2 regions of the Halorussus sp. AFM4 genome follow, and region 1 is predicted to be linked to the other one. Evidence: riboswitches for the same ligand, from Rfam matches in the RefSeq annotation. Region 1 holds a riboswitch; the other holds the start of a gene.
What was found. A riboswitch is a leader RNA that binds a small molecule or an ion and turns the genes downstream of it on or off. The one in region 1 is predicted to bind fluoride.

Region 1 (10,887 bases):
TTCTCTCAAACCGTTACGAAACAATCCTGACGCCGTCTGTCGTTTTCAATAGAGCACCTTTTCGGGGTCTGAAAGATCGTCCTTGCTGTCGACGTTCTCCTCGGGGAAGGCGGCAAAGCCTGTCCTCCCGTTGATTGCCAAGTCCTGACCTTCGTCGGTGTCTTTGACCTCGACGGTCAGGTTAGAGCTGTGACCGCGGAACCGGTATCGGCCGATCACTGCTTCGATGAATTCGCGACCCGAAACTTGAGGCCAGTTGGATGCTGTAACGATTTTCAAGACTGCCACTTTTGTTCACCTGAGAACCTCTCTCACTCGGTTTTGAGAGTGACAAACCACCCCAATCGAGACCGTGACAGTCAGTTTGGAGATGGCTCAAGCTCCCGGTATCTTTATCCAGCCACTCGCATCATCTGGGTCGGAAATACTTGGTTTCAGGGTTGACTTTGTAGGGAACGTAGTGTTCTGGGCGCCCTTTCACGATGATGGACTCTCCTCGACGGTCCGGGAGTTCCGAGGCGATATCGAGCGTGTGCCAGACGCCGCCGATAGGCATCTCGACCCACCAGTGAGCGTTCCCGTGGTGGTCTGGATCGATGACTGGTAGCGGCGACGGCGCCCGGTCCATGTCGAGTAGCCCACGGATTAGCAGAACCACGCGGTCGTCGAACCTCTCCTCGAGCTCGTCGGAGAGCGCAATCGCGTTGTATGGACACTCCCCGAGCAGTTCTTGCCCTGTGCCACCTCGCTCCCGTAGTGCTGCCTCGATCGCGTCTTCGGCGCGTGCTCGCTCGTCGCCCATCGTTACGCCTCCACGGCGTCGGCCGGGAGTGGTTCAACGTCGAACGTGTGGACGTGGCTGTAGAGCCGGTCGAACGCAGTGTCTCCGACCGAACTCACGAGATGTCGGTTCGTCCGCGTCTCGTGAGGGTTACCTCCTGCCTTGTTCCAGCTCTCCAGCGTGAACTCGCGAGCTTCCAACCCGCCGTCAGGCTGGTCGTAGACGACCGCGATGACCGGCGTTCCATGGTTCTCTGCTTGGTAGGCGAGTCGGACGTCACCGTGGTCGACGTCGACGCGCTCCCAGCCGTTGACCGACACCGGTGGGTCGTCTCTGAACGCTTCCCGCTTTCGCTCGGCCTTCACCGCTTCTGCAGCGTCCCGACACTTCTCCCGGATAGCGTCGGCTTGCTCTTGCTCGACCTCCTCGAGGACGTCCTGGCTGATGGTGTCGGCTGCCCAGGCGAGAATCGTTCGAGCCTTCTGCAGTTGCTCTTCGTACTCGCCACGAAGAGTGCCGAAGTTCCGCTCACGAGGCGACAGCGAGAGAACCATCCGCCGCCAGTAGCCGGGGTCGCCATCGATGTCTTCGCCATGGTCGGGCGCCCACTCGGTCATTGACTTCCGGATCTCCTCGTGGTGAGTCGGCGCCGTTTGAGTCTCTGTCCCGCCGGCCGAGAGGATGCGTTCTGCAAGGTCGATTTCGCGGTCGGCAGTATCCTTCGGGACACTGTCCGGGAGCGGCACGTCGACGTAGAACGGGAGGTCGTGTTCAGACTTACACTCCTGCATGAACCCGGCAGGAAGCGGTGGTTCATCGAGGAAGACCGCCTCATACGGCGGGTCGGTGGTAGTAGCGTTCAAAGTTATTCCTCCACCTGCCTGGAGGGGGAGACAAACGCCCCATCACTCCTCGGAGAGAGGCTGGGTCTTTTCGGCGTACTCGGAGATGAGATCGACGACGTGCTGACTGTATAACGCCTCGACGTGGTTGATATTCCAGAGCCCCGTCTTGTAGATTTCTGGCTTCGGCGATTCGTGGCCAAGCCAGCCGTCCTTGTACAGGTCGGGGTTGGTTCGACGGAAGTGGCTAAGCGTCGCGATGGCGTTCTTTTCGACCGTTGCACGGTCGCTCTCGGGGCCCGGTTCGTCGGGGATGTTCACCCAGAGGAACGGCAGGTCGCGAATGTAGTCGCTGACCCGTTGCTCGAGCGGATGCTCTTGTTCACGGATGGTCGTCGTTTCGACGTCGAGGTCGCGCAGCGGCGTTCCCCAGTGGTGGTAGTCATCGTGGAGGTTATCGCGTTCGATGAGTGCACGGCCGACGTGGAGTCGGAAGATCGACCCCCGGTGGTTGCCGCCGCCGGCGTACTTTCCACGGAAATTCCCTCGGTGCTGCCGGAGCCTGTTCCAGAGCGTGTTCGAGCTGCCCTCGGAGACTCCGACGGTCCCGACGCGAGTAAGGTGCCAGTCTCGCGCCGGCGCTGACTCCAGATCGGAGTCAGACGAGAAGAAGAAGTACACTCCACGGTCCGGCCAGTCGAGCGACCCAGTTGCGTTTCGCAGGTATCTGGGCCCATCTACGGCATCGTTTACATCCGCGAGAGTGGCGTACAGTCGTTGAACTGGGTCTGGCCGGCTATCGAGTGGGGTGGAAACTCCGAGGAATATCATATCGAACTCCGAGTCGGAATGGGGCAGTTAGTCGTTGAGTCGGGCGATCTTGCGGGCGTTACGCTTGAGCGCGTTCAGGCGGCGAGCTGTCGGCGACGTTTCGTACTGAACGATGATGTCCGCGTTCGCCGGGACATGGTCTGCATGTCTCGGACAGCGGTCGCCGATGAACCACTCGGAGAGCGACTCCCCGCTCGTATCGACGAGCGCGTAGCCGATGCTGTTGTCCGAGACGCCTTCCATCCACGGACAATGCGGACACGAGATCGCCGTCCGGAGATTCACGAGTCCGTCGACGCGGGCGAACACCGCTGCAAGGTCGGCAGGTTCACCCTCCGTTGGTGTTGATTTCCCGATGACGTGTTCGGAGTACCGGGTTTTCAGCGCTTCTGCTCGCTGCTTCAACTGGTCGAGGTCGGGCGGGCTCTCTAGGCGACTTTCGGAATAGCGGTCGGTCGTACTGCTCATGAGCTTCTTTCCCCCTTCTCGTTGCTGGGGGATCTCTGTGTCGCGTTCGCACCTGGCATCCCGTCGACGACGTCCGGTGGGAGGTCTGCGTACGAACTGAGCGAGTCGATGGTGTTTTCGACTGCTGCGGTGTACAACGCCATGACGCCGCTCGCGAGTGACAGCGCGTTCTGCCACTTCTCTTCTTCCATCCCGAAGATTGCATCTTCCGTCGAATCGGGGCGATAGTTCACAACGACCTGCCATCGACCACCGCTACGGGACGCGATATGGCAGAACACACAGCTATACTCTAGTGCAAACCGATACCGTTCTCCGTTACCGATTTCGGTCTCAAACGCCCAGTTGTCCGGCGCAGCGTCTTGGAGCTCTGGAATAAGCCTCATGAAGTGAACCCTCACCCACGCTGGGGACCAAAAACGACGGGCTGCTTACCAGTACTTGGCAGCTCGGTTTTTATTTAGTCTACATTTGAGATGGGAATAGAGCGCCGATAAGTACGTGGTGCAGATCTTTCGTGTTAGACATCAAGTACAATTCAATACCTCAAACAACGGTCACTATCCCCCATGCGACGCCGAGCGCAACAAGTGCCCCGCCGAGATTCCCGAGCGCGTTTACTGTCGCCTGCCGCCGATACCCGTCCTCCCACAGCCGAACGGTCTCGAACGAAAACGATGAGAACGTCGTGAACGACCCGGCGGCCCCAACTCCAACGAACAACAGAATGTCGCTGTTCACGCTGGCGAAGGCCACCACTCCAAGGACAAAACTCCCAAGAACATTTACCGTCATCGTTCCCAATGGAAATCCATCCCCTTCCACGGCTTGGGCCACGTAATGCCGACAGAGCGCCCCGAACGCACCGCCTGTCCCCACAAGATGCGCCGGGTCAACAGTCACCACTACTGCTCCCCCCGCTCAAAGACGGCCACGGCTTCACGCCCGACAATCACGCCCGTGAATCCAAGCGCGTAGGTTCCGACCACGTTCACAAGCGCCAACTCCGGCGTCAGCACCGTCTCCAATGCGAACGTACTGTACGTCGTGAACGACGAAAGGAAGCCTGTTGCGGCGACTAGTTTCGTCTCGCCTGCTAACACACCGAGATGGATGGCCTCGTACAACAGGAAGCCGAGAGCGAAACTCCCAAGCGTGTTCACAAGGAGAGTCCCCTCGATTCCGGGAAGTAACTGCCCGACGAAGTACCGGAGGTTCGACCCAGCAAAGCCGCCGATGCCGATCAGGATGATCGTTTCGAGTGTCACGAGCGGATGTGTATCTGTCATAGGGGCCTCTGAAAAGGAGTCATCAACCGGCGTCGCCGGTAGTTGGAGCAGGCGGACTCCATCGCCCGGTTGCTACCGGAAGATTCTGGCGTTTCCAAATATATATTACGGAACTAGTCAGTGACCATCTATCGTCCGACGAAATTACGGGGGTTCAATTCACGTTCTGTACTTAGCGGTGATTCCAGCAGCGATTCTGAATACAGAACCCGTGTTCTTATCTACTCTTACGGCGGTGTGACAAATCCGTCGTGGTAGTCGAGAGCCGCGTAGACTGCCTGGACTGCCTCAGCCAAGTCGCCGTCAGGGGATTCGTCGTTGTCGGTGATCTCCTTGAGGAGCCTGTCGGAGATGTCGGCGAGCTCGGCGAGATAGGTTCGGTCGATGGCAGCCTTCTGTTCGGTGTTGTACGTTGCTTCTTCGGGGGCGAGGTACTGTCGCGAGCGGAAGGTGAGCGAGCCGTTCGCCCACTCGTCCCAGAGAACTTGGAGGTTGGCCGTCCAGGTGTCGGTATCCAGCAGGTCTGCTGGGTTGATTCCTGTCACCTCTCCAGCGTCGGCATCGACGCCTATCACTGCGAGGATGTTACCGGCCGGCGCGACGTAGAACTGGGGATTCGCTGAGGAAATATCAGTGAGCCCCATGGCTTCTATAGCTGCTTCGTGGTCTGGGTTGCCGTTTTCGTCGGTCGGATAGTCGGTGACACTCATTAGATACCCTCACCTCCCCTGGGGGAGAGAAACCGAGGGAGCTTTTAGTTGAGACTGACTCAGTAGGCGCGTCGGGTTTTCGCATAGAATGCGATGAAACCGAGCGCCCCGATCGCAACGACGGCGAATGCCACGAGGGAAAAGAAGAACAGGCTATATGAATTTGGAAGGCTGGCGGCTACCACTGGCAGGCAGATGCCGAGTAGGAGGGCACCTGCGATTAAGAGAGATTCGGAGGAACTCATGACTGATTCTCGTAACCTACAGAATTTAATGATTTATATCCTGAAATTCAACTTTTCTAGTAGGTGTTCACGAGAAGGTCGGGCAGCCCAACCAACCGCTCGAGGTCTCCATCTCGAAAATCGAGGGTGAGGCGGCAGTCATTCCCTTTCGAATCTCAAACACCGGCTTGAATGCCGAGAATCTGGGTTCCCTATCTTCGATGAAAACTGCGAATGTATCTCTGGTGCTGTTAGCTGCTCAACGCAGTAACGATATCTTCGACTGAGAATAGTCGAAGATTCTCTCGCTCTGCAGCCGCCTCCCTGACGGATTGTTTGAATCCGTTCCGTGAGAATAGCGCGTACTTCTCGACTCGACTGCTGCCGTCGTTTGGCGTCCAACGGAGTTCATCGACGTGTCGTTCAAGCTTCGAGAGGGCGTCGTACCCGAGTGGCGATTGCTGGAATTTACACTCGCCGGCAATTAGGGTTTCTCCCGCAGTGAGGCCCACGACGTCGATCTCGTGTTCACCGTACCACCACTGCCCGGTCTTCGTGATCGTGTACTCCGGATAGAGGGACCGCAGGGCCGAACAACATAACTCCTCGAACGACCGACTCACGAAATTAGCCATCTCCGGTTTAATGAGCACGTCGTACGCGTCTCCCCCGAACTCGTCGTATTGCTCGCTGGTCCCGTAGACGAAGTGGAACCAGAAGCGGAAGAACGGGTCCCGAATACGGTATCGGCTTCGTTTGCTCCGTTCTTTTTGCTCGGTGATCGGCACGTGCTGATCAACGAGACGAAGCCGGGAGAGTCGATTGAGATACTTCGAGAGCTGGTTATAGTCAATACCCGTTGTCCCTGCAATCTCGTTCCGACTGGTGCTTCCGCCGGCGATAGCCTCTAAGATCGAGAAGTACCGCGTCGGTTCCGTGAGCTCCATTCGAAGTACGTAGTCTGGTTCATCGTGGAGGGTTCCATGGCGTGAGAGAATTGTCTGCTGGATGTTCTCTGCAAGCGTCGAGTCGGGGGAGACCTCTTCGAGGTAGTACGGGACACCGCCGAACACGCCCCACGTAAGGACCTGCTCGTCTACGCTGTACGTATCGTCGAAGAATTCCATCGCGGCGTCGAACGGTAGCTGTCTAATATCGAGTTTGAGTGAGGAACGGCCGTACAGTGGACTGTTTCCGAGGAGGGCAGCCTCTTCCATCATGCTGATCGATGAACCGACGAGGATGAATGTCGCGGCCGACTCGTCGAGTTCGTAATCGAACATTGCCTGTAACACGGAGGGGAGGCTTTCGTCCTGTTCGACCAAGTAGGGGAATTCGTCGAGGACAATAATCGCGTTTTGCTCGGCGAGGTATCGAAGAATCTCCTCCCAGTCTTCTCGTATCCGGGTCACACCTGAATATGATTCCGCGGCTGCGTCGATGAACTGCTGGAGTTGGAGGGCGCTTGTTTTTTGCTTCGCCTGATAGACGACGGCGTCGTCGTACTGGTCGAGTGACTGCTTGACGAGCGCCGTCTTACCAAGTCGCCGCCGGCCATATATTACTGCGAGTTCGGCGTCATCTGACTCATAAAGTGCGCGGAGCCGCGAGAGTTCTTCGCTCCGATTCACGAAGTCTGGCATACTTGCTCTTATTCACTGTCCATCTATAATACTTCCCCTAATCGTACTCTGAAGTACGATACTTCGGAGTATCATTACTATATCCCGCTATGAAGCTCTGGAAGAGAGTTCCTGATCAGGATGGGGAGAACTATTTCGTAGTTTCGCCGGCGCCATATTCGCCTTCGGCGTGGCCGTCATGGTACCTTCCGTCTTCCCAAGCAACGTTCACAGCGGCGTAGTCGAGCATAAACTCGAATATGCAGTCTCCACAAGTTGCCTCGACAGTGATGGAGGCTGGTTCGGAGACCTCGCGGAACACGAGAAAGTCGAGGGTCCTACTGTCCCAGTCCGGAGAGCAGGGCTTCACGTATTGGTGGCCCTTCACAAGTGGATTCTCTGTATTTGGAGCCGTAGTATTGACCTATCGAAAGGATGGGATTTTGCGCTACTCTTCGTCGCGGTTGGGATCGAGGCTGCGAGTCCGGTCGACGACCTCCTTTTCGAGATAGTCCATCCCCTGGCGGTGCTGGTCGCGAGCGTGCTCGAACGTCCGGCCCTTCGCCTTCACCTTGTGCTTGTCCTCGTCTCGCGTTCCGGTGCCGCGCTTGACCCGCGTGGTGATGGTGACTCCGACGTCGGTCCGTTCGACATGCGTTTCTTGGTCGTACTCAGCGGGAAGCTCGTGGGTCGGAATTTCGTCTTCAGTCATGGTTTTACAGCAGGCTAACGGGCCTGCTCTCCGAGACCTGTTGGTCGTCCAGGTCCACGACGTCCGCCGCTACACTAACCACATGACGTGGGCAGAGAGACGGTGACGCGCCGCCGCTCCCGGCGCGGCGATACAAACTCTACTCTTGGACAGCCGATTGTGCCGCGTCGATGAGTTCGCCTGGTGAATGTGAGAGAATGTGGTGAACGATTGGCGGCATCACGATCGGCGCTTCGATGTTCGTCTGATTGTGCGCTTGGGTCACGCAGTTCTTGGGGATATCCTCCAGCACTGGGATTGGGAATGGCTTTTGGTCGGCCACCCGGTCCCCGTCGTTGTAGAGCAGGAGCTTTACTCGCTCCCCGGTCACGGAGAGGTGTTCCTCGTCGAACCCGATTTTGACGGTCTCTCCGTTTTAGATCTCGCTCCGAGGAATCGACCTCGTCTCATGTCACCTTCCCGCCTCGTTTGGGCGCGTACGTTGCTTGTCTTGTTCCATCGGGAGAAACGTCGTCAGGTAGCCATGGTGAAATCTACGGATTCCTCCGGACGCGTACCGAGAGGGATTACTGGACACCGGCAGGCGACAGTTCGTTTGGCCACTAGTGAGCAAATGGCGACCGCCGGAGTTTGCTTCGAACCGGGAATTGCGCTTCGGTCGTCACGCTCCGTCCGCCGTCGGCCGCACGGTGTCGTCACTGTCCGCTTCAGCGCCCTCGTCGCGCGGAGTTGAGTGATACAGCGTCTCGCCTGACTCTTGGTCGAACAGGTGGAGTCGGTCCTCGTCGAAGCCGAGCGTCACTGCGTCTCCGACCGCGACGTCCCTCCGGGGTTCGACCTTCACTTGGAGTTCGTCCGACCCGACCTGGCAGTGCAGCAACAACTGCTCGCCGAGCGGTTCGGTCACGGTCACCTCCGCCGTGAACGTCGCCGCACTGTCGGGGAGCTGCGACCCGAACTCAATGTCCTCTGGGCGGACGCCGAACGAGGCGGGCGTGGCATGGTCGACGTTCATGCGATTCGGACCGGGAAGGTCGACGGAGAACCCGTCGTGGACGGCGGTAATGGCGTCCCCGTCGGCCTGCACCTCGACGGGGAGGACATTCATCGCCGGCTCACCGATGAATTCGGCGACGAAGCGGTTCTCGGGGTAGTCGTACAGCCGCTGGGGCGGGTCGACCTGCTGGAGTTCGCCGTCGTTCAGGACCGCTACCCGGTCCCCGAGCGTCATCGCCTCGGTCTGGTCGTGCGTGACGTAGATCGTCGTGGTCTCCAGTTGGCGGTGGAGCTTGAGCAGTTCCGCGCGCATCTCCACCCGGAGCTTCGCGTCGAGGTTCGAGAGGGGCTCGTCGAGGAGGAATACCTGCGGTTCGCGAATCAGCGCACGGCCGATCGCGACGCGCTGGCGCTCACCTCCCGAGAGGTTCTTCGGCTTGCGCTCGAGCAGTTCCTCGATGTCGAGCGTCTTGGCGGCGTCGACGACGCGTTCGTCGATCTCGGACTTCGAGAAGTCGCTCGCCGACCGCATCCCGAACTTCATGTTCTCCGCCGCGGTCATATGCGGATAGAGCGCGTAGTTCTGGAACACCATCGCGGTCTCCCGGTTCTTCGGCGGCACGTCGTTGACGACGCGCTCGCCGAGCCTGAGCGTCCCCTCGGTGATGTCTTCCAGGCCCGCGATCATCCGAAGCGTCGTCGACTTCCCGCAGCCCGACGGCCCGACGAAGACGATGAACTCGCCGTCCCGGATCTCGAGGTCGATACCCTTGACCGCTCGTACCGCACCGAAGTGCTTCGTGAGGTTCTGGAAGTTGATGCGTGCCATTCTTACTTCTGCTGGATCGCGAACGTTTCGAGGAGCGGACGGTGCAACGCGTACAGGACGACGAGCGGCGGGAGCAGCGCGATGACCGCCCCGGCCATGATCAATCCCCACTGTGTCAGTCCGGACTGACTCGCGCCCTGGAGGTACTTGATACCGACCTGGACCACCTGCTTCTTCTGCGCGCTGATCACGATCAGCGGCCAGAGGTACTGGTTCCACGCGTAAACGAACGTGATCACCGAGACCCCCGCGATCATCCCCTTCGACATCGGGATCAGGACACGGAACAGGAACTCCATCGGGCCGACGCCGTCGAGTCGCGCGTTCTCGACCAGCGACTCTGGGATCGACATGAAGTGCTGTCTGAATAGGAACACTGCGGTCGCACTCGCGATGTAGGGGCCCGTGATCGACAACAGCGTATTTGCCCATCCGAGATCCGCCATCAACTGGAATAGCGGGACGATCCGGACCGGCACCGGGATCAGCAGGGTGAGGAGAATGAACATGAAGACGGCCCGCTCGTACGGCAGGCGGTAGTACACGAGCGCGAGCGCCGCCAGGAGCGATAGCGTCACCTTCCCGACGACGATGATCGACGCCATCATGAAGGAGTTGATCATGTACCGCAGCAGGTTGTAGTCGAACAGCGCGGTCCAGTAGTTCGAGAACCCGGCGCTCCCGAAGCCGACGTTCGTGACGTCGTACACCTCCGTCGGGGTCTGGGTGCTCATGAACACTGCCAGGACCAGCGGGAGCGCCATCAGGGCGACCGAGATGACGAGTCCGAGGTGGACGAACAGCTGGTCGCCGAACAGATCGCTGACTCGAACCCGGGCCGACGCCGTCGATTCGGACGTTCGTGTTGTCATATTATGTGTAGTGGGTGTGGTTGTCGGTGAAGCGCAGTTGGACGTACATCAGTATCGAGACGATGACGAACAGGATGACCGACTCCGCCGACGCCTTGCCGAGGCTGCTGTAGGCGAACGCGTCACGGTACAGCTTGAAGATAAGCAGGTTCGTCGCGTTGTCGGGCCCACCGCTGGTCATCAGGTCGACGATCGGGAATGTGCTGAAGAACGCGTAGATCGTGTTCATGACGATGAGGAAGACGAGCGTCGGCGAGATGAGCGGAACGTACACCCGGTACAGCATCGTGAGCCGGCCGACGCCGTCGAGTTTCGCGGACTCGGTCAGCGTCTCGGGAACGTTGTTCAGCGCCGCGACCAGGAAGATAATGTTGTACCCCAACTGCTTCCAGATTGCGACGATCGAGACGACCGCCAGCGCCTGCGGCCCGCTCGTGAACCAGTCCAGCGAGAGCCCGGTCGCGGACTCGATCGCGTACGTGATGACGCCGAGGTTGGGATGCAGAACGAACAGGAGTATCGTCGCCGCGACGGTGGTCGGGAGCGCGTAGGGCCAGATCGCGATCAGGAGGTAGCCCGACTCGCCGACCTCTACCTCGAAGAGGAGGTACGCGACGAACAGCGCGGCCGTGAGCGTCCCCGCGACGACGATCGCCGCGAACACGAACGAGACGAGGACGCTCGTCCGGTAGGCCGGCGACGTCGCGAGCG
Region 2 (10,887 bases), on a different contig from region 1:
GTCGCTGTCTTCGGTATCGGGAGCAACGTGGCGCTCGCAACCGTCGTTGGACCACTTATCGAGGTTCCGGTAATGCTGGCACTCGTCCGCGTTGCACTTGCGACAAAAGACAGCCTCTTCCCCGAATCTGAAGGAGTCACCAACGTTGCCTACTCGGACTAATTCGGTTCGTATCGGATTCGTCTGTGTGGAGAACGCAGGCCGCAGCCAGATCGCCGCGGCTGTCGCAGAAACACAGCTGGAGGCCTGTGGGCGGACAGATGTCGAAATCACAAGCGGTGGAACCGACCCTGCTGAGAAGATATATCCCGTGGTCGTCGACGTGATGGCCGAGAAAGGATATGATCTCTCTTCACGGACCCCTAGTGAAATCACTCCGCGAGAACTATCCCAGTGCGATATCGTCGCGTTGATGGGGTGCTCACTCTCGATCGATGACCTTCCAACGGGGGTTGTCGTTCGTGATTGGGGGTTCATCGATCCCGCATCGAGTGACCGTAAAGAGGTGTGGGCGCTTAGTACAGAAATCGAACAACAGGTTATCGAACTGCTCGATGACTTACCTCCCCAAGAAGACCGAGAATATCACAGAGTTCCATAATCCATGACCGATACTACTGAATCCGAACCGACTCGTATCGCTTTCGTGTGCGTCCAGAACGCTGGTCGTTCGCAGATGGCCTACACGTTCGCGCAACAAGAGCTGGAAGAGCGGGATCTCGAAGACGAAATTGAACTCGTTACGGGAGGAACCCAGCCTGCGGAACACGTCCACGATGAAGTGGTGCGTGCAATGCACGACGTCGGAATCGACATTTCAGACCGGACTCCGCGTGAGGTGACGTTTGAGGAGATTCAGCAGAGTGACTACGTCATCACGATGGGGTGTTCACCCGAAGAGGTCTGCCCCGCCGGATGGGCCGGGGAGAACCGTGATTGGGATTTAGACGACCCAGATGGGATGTCTCCAGCAGAGGTTGCACGCATCCGTGACGACATCAAGCGGCGAGTCGCGGAGCTCTTCGACGGGATTGCGGGTACTTCTTGAATGGGGCTCCCCGAACCCTCTCACTTCGGAACCGCTATCGAGAGCTTCTACAACAGCAGTGCTGGGCGGCACCTATTTCAACGTGTCACAGAACGCGTCTCCCACACTTCGAAGTGTTAGAGACAACGGAGGAGATCTCAGATGGAATCTCGGAACTGCCGACAGCCTCCCAATTATAGCTGTAGGATGGTAGCGATACCCGCAGCAGTACCAGCAGCGATCAAGCACAGTCCAAGCGTGCCAAGCGCATAGATCCCTGCGCGTAGACGGCCACTCCCCTCCCACATCCGAACGGCTTGGACTGAAAACGAGGAGTACGTCGTGAAAGACCCACATACGCCAGTCCCAACGAAGAGGGCGACCTCGCTATCGAGGCTGGTGAATACGACTAGCCCGAGTATGAAGCTCCCGGCGACGTTCACCACGAGCGTTGAGAATGAGAACCGATCGTGCACGAGCAACTGGTCGATTATATAACGTAATACTGCACCGATTGCCCCGCCTGTCCCCAGGAGATGAGCGGGTTCCATCAGTCGCTCACCTCCGGTGCAGGCGGTGTTACAGTTGTAACCCATCGGGCTGCTTCCCGGCCAACGAGGACAGCTCCAAAACCCAGAACGTAACTACCGCTAATATAAGCGATCGCCACTAGTGGTGCGGTTGTGAGTGCATCGGTGATGAACGTGCTGTAGGTGGTAAAAGAGGCAATGAATCCAGTCGCCATGAGGGTCCGACTGGCCCTGGAGATTGTCCCGCTGAACAGTTCTTCATAAATGAGGAAACCGAGCGCGAAACACCCGAGGACGTTGACCGTCGCTGTGGCCACCAACGAGTTGGGGATGGATAGTTCGACTAAGTATCGGAGGTTCGAGCCGGCAAACCCGCCGATACCGACGGCCAAAATTGCTTCCAGGTGTTCGAGGGGATGTGTCCGTATCATGGCTGATATGTAATAGGAGTCATCAGCCAGGACGGCGGTTGGGACAGGCGGACTCCATCGCCCGAACAGACCCACAAGGGGTGTTGTTTTCGATTGACCCTGGCGGCTATGTGAAAATTTCGATTGTGGATGGATCGGACGATGTGATAACTTAGCACGCGCTTGCTCACAGTCGATTCGCTGAGACCCGGGGAAAACTACCCCTTGAAGACGAGGCTACGACACGCTTCCCATCTATCTATTGGAAGGAACTTGCCGACCGTGGGAGGTTAGAGCAGTCCACCCCTATCTACCGACTAGACAGATCCCGTCCGATGTGTTTGCTATGATATCGAGCAAAAACAAGGGGGTTGAGACCGCAGTCGCGCAAAACGAGACTTACTCGTCCGTACCGTCGTCCCGTGCAGGATTATCCTCGTCGTCGCGGTCCTCCTCGTTCCCATGACCGCGGTCAGTGTCGGTGTCCTCGGGATCGTAGACCCAGAGACAGTCGTTGGGATAGGAGCGGCCGAGTTTATCGGCATCTTCACAGAGGAGCACGCGCCCGTCCGGGAGCGCGAGGACGTTGTCGACGTTCAGCGGCCGGTCGTTCGCGACGGCTGTCGTGTCGGTCGCGTCCGAGCCGACGACGACCGGTTCGAGCGTCGCCAGGTTGTAGTCGGGTTCAATCTCAGCGCGGTAGACGATCCCCCCGTCCACGCGTTCGAGTTGGATATCGCCCTGGCCGTCAGCCATCCCACTGTTGAGTTCAGCGAGCCCGAGATAGACGTAGTCGCCAGGCCGGGCATCGTCGACGTGGTCGATCCCCTCGGCCTTCCGGAATTCGACGGTTGCGCCGATCTCCTTGGCGGCGGCGCGCGTCTCGAGGAAGGGAACCTTGCGGAGGTTCTCGTCAACGCTGTCGGGACCGTGGCGCTCGTACTGTTCGGCCCATTCGACGATCTCCTCGTCCGTGATGTAGTCTTGATTGCCGTGCTTGGCGACTTCCTCGTCGGCCTCTCGGAGCGCCGCGTCGAGGTCCTCCCGCCAGTCGGTTTCGGCGTGGGTCTCGAGGTAGTCGACTTGCGTGATCCCGTCGTACTCAGTGATCCAGGACTCGACCTCAGCGTTACTGGCGCTGCCCAGTTCGAGCCATTCGAGTTCGAGGTCGGCCTCGGCGGGTGACCCCGAGACGTCGTTGGTCACCTTCGCGACGGAGAGCGTGCCCTCGATGTCCATCGGGTCGTTGTAGCTCGGAATCGGGCGGTTAGCGACGAACTTGTAGAAGCCCTTGTTCGTCCCGTCTGAGGTGATGTACACCGTCCTCTCGTCTGGCATGACGTTCCCGACCTCAGCGGCGACGCGGCCGAAGGCGTGGTGTTTGACAGGGATCCAGTCGTCGGAGGTGGGGTTCCGAATCTCGACGAGATGGCCATAGCGATACCGATTCGGGTAGATGTCCCCGATGGGGTCCGTCGTGTTGGTGTCGCCGTTCTGATCAACCGGGTCGGCACCCAGATAGTACGCCAGCAGTTCGACGCCGCCAAGCGCCCAGTACCCCTGGAGGTACCACGCTTGGTCGCCGAAGATCTCGTTGACCGCACTCTGACTCTCGGTGGGATTTGGTCGATTCCAGAACGCGGCACCGCCGCGACGACCGACGCCACTCCCCGCGTCGACGATGTCGCCAGCAGTGTGCCCTCCGGAGACTCGTGTGTGACCGTACTCTTCCTCAGCCGAAAGCGGCGTCCCCCACGGGGTCGTATCGCCCCAGCAGTTGATGCGGGTTCCGCCAATCTGCCGGAACTTCTCGCTGTTGGCAAGATTTTCAGTCGCCTCGAGGTCGGCTTCCCAGATCCCGTCCTCACGACTGACCGGCATCCGGGTGATGTTCCCTGGACTGGACTCGAAGTTCGTGAACAGGTAGCCGTCAGCTTCCTCGTCGTCAGTGGCGACCAGTTCGTTCATGTCTGGCGTGTACCCGAACTCGGCATATCGAGAGCCCGCGAACTTGATGAGGTCCTCCCCCTCGGGCGTGGTCGGGACACCGAGCGTTTCCCCGTCACCGATCGTATCCCCCTCGTTGGCAAGGAACGTGTACTCACCGTCCGCAACGCGGACATGCGACTGAGCCTCCTTCGTCGTGGGCGCCCCGAGGGGTTGGAATTCGCTGTCGCCGTCGAACTGGAACTGATAGCCGCCAACGTATCCGATCCCGCTCTTATCATAGGGGGCCGGATTGTCACGGCTCGGATGCTGATGACTGAAAAAGAGATCGCCACCGCCGGTGACGTACGGACCAGTGACCTCAGCTCCCAGGGAGGTCGTTGCGAACCGCTTGATAGTTCCTTGTACTGACGGTGCATGTTTCGTATCGCTATCTTCGGCACTGGCGATTCCTGCCGTACTGGCCCCGATCGCCGCAGCCAGCGATGTCGATAACAGTCGTCGTCTGGTGAAGTCCACCATGCATCCGTAGCTCCGATTGCCGTTTAATGTTCTTTTATAATAGACGAATTAAAACTCCAAAGTAGCAAGTTGGTCTATTGATGCGACTGTATCCCACCATTGTATTCCTCAAGCAGGTGAACTTACCTGTAGCACAGCCCACAAAGATGGCAGACGATTTTAGCTGGTGAAAAAAGGAATGGATCGTTCGACTGTCAAGCCGTCACTCTGGTCATAACCCGTCGAAGAGGTTTCGCTGATATGTTACTATGCCAAGATACACAATCGACGCAAAGCCGAACGCAATCAACAGTGGGGTCTCGGGCTCTGTTGGAAGTGCCACCACGAACAGTTCTCCTGCGATGAGGCTCGATAAAACGGTGAGTCCGTCGAGATAACGCTGTAGCATCGTATCCATGGGAATCGACGCTATTCGACTCCATGCTCCGCTACCTTCTGCCGGACTTCTTCTGCCCGCTGCTGGACCCAGGAGATGTATTGCTCGATCTTATCGGGTTTTGTTCCGTAGAATGACGCGATCCAGCTGATATCCGTTCCGGCTTGCGTCAAGAGATACGCGGCGAGGGTATCTTTTCCAGCTTGGACGAGTTCCGGGGGCACACCGCGTTCACCTGTTCCCGATTCGACAAACCCATTGGCATCGAAGTATACATCGGCGTACAGCAGTGCGGTTTCCGAGTCCTCAAAGACGACGTCTTTGTGATCCGGTGCTTCAAACCGATACTGAACGGTCTCGTCGTTGTCATCGACATATTCGACAATGTGGACCCCCAGAACGTACTCTGTGAATACTGACTCGTCCTGTTTGACAGATGGTTGTGTGTTGGTTTGAGACATGAGTGAGCTGAGTGCTCGTGGTGAGCGAAGGGTTCCTTCTTCCGTTTAAGGTTGCTATGTCGTGTATATCCTAGTATAGAGGAATCGGTATTGTTACGTATATCTCTCCGGCGGAGATACCGAAATCAATCCCAGGGTTCGTTCACTCTGAACTGGATCCACTCATTTTGATATGTCGGCTCCTGAGGTCTCTGTTCGAGTAGTTGGCGTACATTGAACACATATCACAGCGTACGGTGCTTGGGGTCCGTTTCAAGTACTGATGCCAGGCGTTCTCGACCACACAATGTCACCGCCAGATGCCCCTGACCGCAAGGCGATTTTCTTTTGTTCCAGTTGCGGCTGTGAGGAACCCGTGGACGGGGATTGGGTTATCAACTCGGCTTCACAGTCGTATGAATACGTGTGCCCAGTCTGTGGTACAGTCGTTCTTAGCCAACCACGGTTTGATCATAACCGAACACTCCGGCACGACCTGCTGAATGATCTTCAGGTCGTCAATGCACGCCTGCAGATGGTTGAGAATCAAGCCGACCTCCCAGCCGATCACTGGGATGTGATTACCCAGCGGCTTGACGAGATGGAGCAGTTCGTCGAGGAAATGCGTGACTACATGACTCTCGTCGAACAGGACGAACACGAGTTTGAACCAGTTAGTCTCCGGCCGACACTCGAAGAACAAGTCGCACTCGTCCAAAATGCACACGAGAACGCGACCCTGTTAGTCGAGGAGTTACCCGACACAACCGTATTGGCTGATGAACTACTCGGACATGTATTCAGGAATTTACTTCGAAATGCGGTCGAGCACAATGACAAGGACACACCGAAAGTGCATGTGAGCGCAGAGCGCACCTCCGAGACAGTCACGGTCACGATTGCAGACAATGGACCGGGGATCCCAGATGAACACAAAGAGACGATCCGAGAACGAGGTGTACAGATCGATGAGAGTACTGGGAGTGGTTTCGGCCTGCATCTGGTAACGGAGGCCGTGAATGCCTATAACGGTGATCTGCAGATTCAAGACAACGAGCCTGAAGGAACGAAAGTTCAAGTGACGCTCCCGACCGTCTGACTCAGAGGGAGCCTGTTTGGTTGCTCCTCTGTATCTATCGATTACAGATCGTCTCAACAGGGTATGCGAACTGTTCTATGACACCCTCGGATAAGACCGAATTACCGTGGATTCTCTGATAGGCAGCAATTGATTTGCCGGATGTAAACAAGCGGTAGCTCGACCGAATATACTGATCTTGATATCTCTTTCAGTGACGAACAGGATACTACTGTAAGGACTAGTATGGAATGGTACTGGGTGGGACTCGGTGATATGGGTGATATATCCGAATATTATTAGTTAATTGACCAATTATAAACGAATTTGCGATAGACGTTCATCTCACCATTTGGCTTGGTCGTTGTGACGAGTCAGTTACACACGGTCAAGGCCGTCGGCTATACAGCCCGAACTCAACCCATGCAATCTACCGAACCTGACCAGCGTGGTCGCGACGAAGAACAGTCTCCAGTCCAACAGCCGCAGCGAGTCCAGCAGGCTGCATCCTCGCAGCGCCAACAGAGTAACGAAGCCCGACAGCGCTCTCAGAGCCCTATTCAGCAGTCGAGAGAGTACTCCTCGGCGCAGCAGTCCGTCCAAGGGCCCTCCGTCAAACAGTCTCCGGCACAGCCGGCAAATCAGCAGCCCATGGGTCAGATGACCCAGCGTCCCCGAGCGCTTCACGAGGACGTCTCTCAACAGGTCTTTAACGCCGAGCCACAGCCAGCAGTCGGTCCTGCTGTGGATGTTTTCGATTCGGCTGAGGAAATCGTTGTCGTGATCGATTTGCCTGGATTTGATCCAAAAACTATCAATCTCCAAGCAGCTGATCAATCGCTGGTCATTACTGCTGAACGGACACTCGACGACGAGGAAGTCAGTGCCCGATCGATTCAGCGTGAGCGTCTCCCGCAAATCGAACGTGCCGTCGATCTTCCTGCTGAGATCGATATCGACGAGGCGATCGCGACCTGCGAAAATGGGGTTTGTCGGGTCACCCTCCCAAAAGCTGAGAACGCACGTCGGAAGAAGATCTCATTCGAGTCGGAAGCCAAGTAGGCCGCTAGTCGGTGCCGTTAGTCATTTTTCCACCTTCTAATACGAAATTTCATGTCACACTATACGAATTGCCGTCGTAGGACTCTGATGTTCACGCCAAGAAAACGATTCACCAACTCCCAACTCAGTGCTCGAGTGATCTCGTTCAGGAGGTCGAAATCGGTCCACTGAGTAGTTTCTGGGCGTCTTCTCGTCCGTAGTGAACGAGTTCTTGACGGAGCAGCGACTAGATTACATCAGTGACAGCGACGCGCACGTCACAACGGACAGTTTTCGCCACATTGCGCAACAGCCCTCTCATAACTGGCCGAACTACGAGTCGACGCCACTCTACGACCGAAGCTCACTAGCTGCTGTTGAGGAAGACATTCGAACGGTAGCGAGCGTCTGGTTCGAACATGCTGCTCACGAGTCGGTCGACGAGTTCGTCCGCCAGCTTCCATTAGCGTATCTGGACCTCACGCCGCACGATCGCTATGCATCGGCCACCCGGTACGAGATAGAACAATTGTACCGCGTTTTTCTCCTCAAGGAACTCCATGGGTGGACCTACGAAACAGCACTCGTCGAATACCTCCAACAATCAACTGAGGTTCGTGAGCAACTCGGTTTTGACTCAGTACCGGACCAGTCGACACTCTGGCGCACCTGGAACAAGCGCTTCACGACTGACCTTCGCGAGACTGTTCAGACAGCCGCCCGGACGATCTTGATTAAGGCGCAAAATGCCGATGTCACGGTCCCACGTGAACCGGAACGGAACCTCCAACACCGAGACAGCGACAAAGGAGAGTCGGTACCTGATGATCGGACTGTTCTAGAACAGGCAGAGAAGATTACTGACCACATCAGTCGTGTCGTCTTTCCAGCGTTCTCACTGGATCGGGGAGATGGGTATGAGATCCACGAGAACGCCTACTGGAGCTTACAGACCTACTTGGGGCTCCGTGAGAACTTGGCCGCCAACGAGGGCGCTCGCAGCTTCATCCACGAGTCGACGCGTGATCGAACGCCACTCGGGCACGGTCATCGCGACCAGATTCGTGACCTCCCTATCGAGCAGATTCGCGAGATGTACCGACAGGCGGTCCAGCAACTCACCAACCAACTTGCGGGGACGGAGGAGTTCTTCCGGGCGGGTATCGTCGCGATCGACATCACTGAGGACGATCCCTTCACGGGCGACCGCGCAGGCCACGAGGACGAGATAATCGGAACGAAGGAGAAGACCGACGAATACGCCTACCAGTGGGCGACAGTCCAGTTGGTCGGTAACGCTGTCCCGCTCGTCCTTGATTCCCGCCCAGTACGGAAAGGCGAGTCACGCAAGGAGATCGTCGAGGACTTGCTGGATTCGGCTGAAGAGCTCGTTCACGTCGATAATGTGCTGATGGATCGGGAGTTCGACAGCCAGCACATTCTAGAGATGATCAGCCAGCGTGGGCTTTCCTACGTCGTGCCGAAGCGGATGCAGACGAGTGAGAAAGCTCAGGCAAAACGATTACTCCAGCGGGGGCAAGACCGGTACGAGACCGACCGCAAACTCCATCTCGGGAAGAATGAGTGGCATGAGACGACGCTAATCTACCGTCGGAAAGAGAACTCCGAGCACGACGACCATCGACAATACTCGGTGTTTATGTCCAACCGTGGCGGTAGTTTCCTTACTGAGTATGGGTATCGCTGGGAGATCGAGAGTGGCTATCGGTCGATCAAGCGGTTCATGGGCGCGACGACATCGACGGATTTCGGGCTACGGTTCTTCTACTTCGCGTTCGCCTGTTTGTTGTACTCGATTTGGCGAGCGGTCGATCTACTCGTCCAAGTCGAGTTGACGGGTGAATACGAACACTCACCCATTGTGACGGCCGATAATACGCTCACGCTGCTGAAGAAGGAGACCGGAATCGGATAGAGCGATACTCTGTCCGGGGCAATGCGGATTCCTGAGTGGCGACGCTGTCAGCGATCTTGGAAATTCACCGATCTAGTCGGTAGTACGACACGAGAAGACTAATGAGAGGAGATCCGAAGCAGATTCGACTCGAAAATTCGCCCGAAACCACGCATCACAGCCCCGATAAACCCGGTATAGTCTCAACTTCCACTGGTGCGCAGTAGTTCCGAAAATCAAAATTTTTGCACGAGTAACGGTCGCTCGATTCGTGGTGCGAATGTATCGTACTATTTGGCGGACAGTAGTGGCGTTCTTGGTGTCTGTCTTCAGGCTATTCTACGTTGAAAGGGCAGTACTGTTTGAAGAAAACCATCGAATGAGTTCAACGACGAACACAAGTCCGACGACGAGAGCCATGATGAAGGTCGGGAGGTCGTCAACGCCTGTTGAGAGTAAATAAACTGTCCATGAGAGGAAGAACACTGCGAACGCCGTTGCGAAATACGGATAATACTTCTCCCAAATTCGAGTGAGAAATTCGTATCCCGGTGGCCAAATCGACAACAGGACAACTGCCAAACCGACAATTGCTCCAACATCGACAGCCAACTCCCAGATGTTGGCGGGGCCGTGACGAAGGTCAGGAAGTGCTGACGCTAAAACTGCAATAAGAAACACGATAGCCATGAGTATCCGAAAGGTCACACCCTCCGAGAGTTGTGAAAGTTCTCTCAGCATTGGTTCCCCCTCGATGTTCTTACACGACCGCCTTACTTAAAGCTATACTGCCGATGTAGCCCGCTCAATTTACGCTCTGGATGTATCGTTTCATGCCTCTGGTGACTGACCTGCGATAGATTTGTGGTGCTTATTTATCATCCACTTCACCCTCATCGCGCTTTCCTTCCCGAAATTGCCTCAATAGATTCCACCGCTTTAAATCGATTACCCAGTCGTTTTTCGCAAGTCGGTATATGGTTATCGCCACCCAAGAGATTACCACACCCCATGCTACGAGCAGGATGAAGAACATCTCCCATCCACCTGCGGGTGGCTCCATAGAAGAACCTAAAATGTCCGAGATTATTTGTCTTTTTGCCGTACCGTTCAATACACGCTCTAAATTGAGCATCGGTTACGAAGACGATTCTGAATACAGATACCGTGCTACTAGCTACTGGTCAGCTAACCGGATATTAGACTACTGTTCTGGAAATCCGGAAAGAACACTCCTAGGGTTATTGATACACCGGTAGATTAGTGTGGCATGGGGGACCTCGTTCCGCTCGCGTTCGATATCGAAACCTCCGGTATCGAACCGGGAGCAACCATCACGGTCGCAGGCATTGCGTCCACACCACTCGCTTGGCTGGTTCTGAACACAGGTGGCCGTCCAGCAGATGAAATGCAACTCAGGACCACGATAGAGTCTCAGACACAGGCATCGGTCAAGATTGCTGTCAGAGACGATGAAGCAGAGCTACTCACCGCGCTTAGCAACTTCGCTAATGAGCGGATTGACGGCGACCGCCACTACCTCACCGCGTTCAACGGTGAAACGTGGAATGATGGATTCGACCTGCCGTTCCTACGACGGG

Region 2: it holds a riboswitch for fluoride, as region 1 does, so the genes downstream of both, ACQUQF_RS24640 (fluoride efflux transporter FluC) here and ACQUQF_RS21570 (fluoride efflux transporter FluC) in region 1, are expected to answer to the same signal.

The regions. Positions count from the first base shown of each region.
Region 1 is NZ_JBNTJT010000005.1:281,015-291,901, forward strand. Features, by position in the region: gene ACQUQF_RS21535 (hypothetical protein) at 46-288, opposite strand; gene ACQUQF_RS21540 (hypothetical protein) at 410-802, opposite strand; gene ACQUQF_RS21545 (hypothetical protein) at 805-1,644, opposite strand; gene ACQUQF_RS21550 (hypothetical protein) at 1,687-2,454, opposite strand; gene ACQUQF_RS21555 (hypothetical protein) at 2,482-2,922, opposite strand; gene ACQUQF_RS21560 (hypothetical protein) at 2,919-3,308, opposite strand; gene crcB (fluoride efflux transporter CrcB) at 3,469-3,828, opposite strand; gene ACQUQF_RS21570 (fluoride efflux transporter FluC) at 3,828-4,211, opposite strand; fluoride riboswitch at 4,218-4,286, opposite strand; gene ACQUQF_RS21575 (hypothetical protein) at 4,439-4,921, opposite strand; gene ACQUQF_RS21580 (hypothetical protein) at 4,981-5,166, opposite strand; gene ACQUQF_RS21585 (ATP-binding protein) at 5,397-6,788, opposite strand; gene ACQUQF_RS21590 (DUF7389 domain-containing protein) at 7,216-7,479, opposite strand; gene ACQUQF_RS21595 (hypothetical protein) at 7,619-7,849, opposite strand; gene ACQUQF_RS21600 (ABC transporter ATP-binding protein) at 8,141-9,304, opposite strand; gene ACQUQF_RS21605 (carbohydrate ABC transporter permease) at 9,307-10,176, opposite strand; gene ACQUQF_RS21610 (carbohydrate ABC transporter permease) at 10,178-10,887, opposite strand, start outside.
Region 2 is NZ_JBNTJT010000007.1:31,410-42,296, reverse strand. Features, by position in the region: gene arsB (ACR3 family arsenite efflux transporter) at 1-162, shown strand, start outside; gene ACQUQF_RS24655 (low molecular weight phosphatase family protein) at 146-601, shown strand; gene ACQUQF_RS24650 (low molecular weight phosphatase family protein) at 605-1,048, shown strand; gene ACQUQF_RS24645 (fluoride efflux transporter FluC) at 1,222-1,578, opposite strand; gene ACQUQF_RS24640 (fluoride efflux transporter FluC) at 1,578-1,988, opposite strand; fluoride riboswitch at 1,995-2,059, opposite strand; gene ACQUQF_RS24635 (alkaline phosphatase PhoX) at 2,367-4,436, opposite strand; gene ACQUQF_RS24630 (hypothetical protein) at 4,845-5,273, opposite strand; gene ACQUQF_RS24625 (sensor histidine kinase) at 5,788-6,351, shown strand; gene ACQUQF_RS24620 (Hsp20/alpha crystallin family protein) at 6,982-7,392, shown strand; gene ACQUQF_RS24615 (transposase) at 7,592-9,307, shown strand; gene ACQUQF_RS24610 (hypothetical protein) at 9,626-10,027, opposite strand; gene ACQUQF_RS24605 (hypothetical protein) at 10,557-10,887, shown strand, end outside.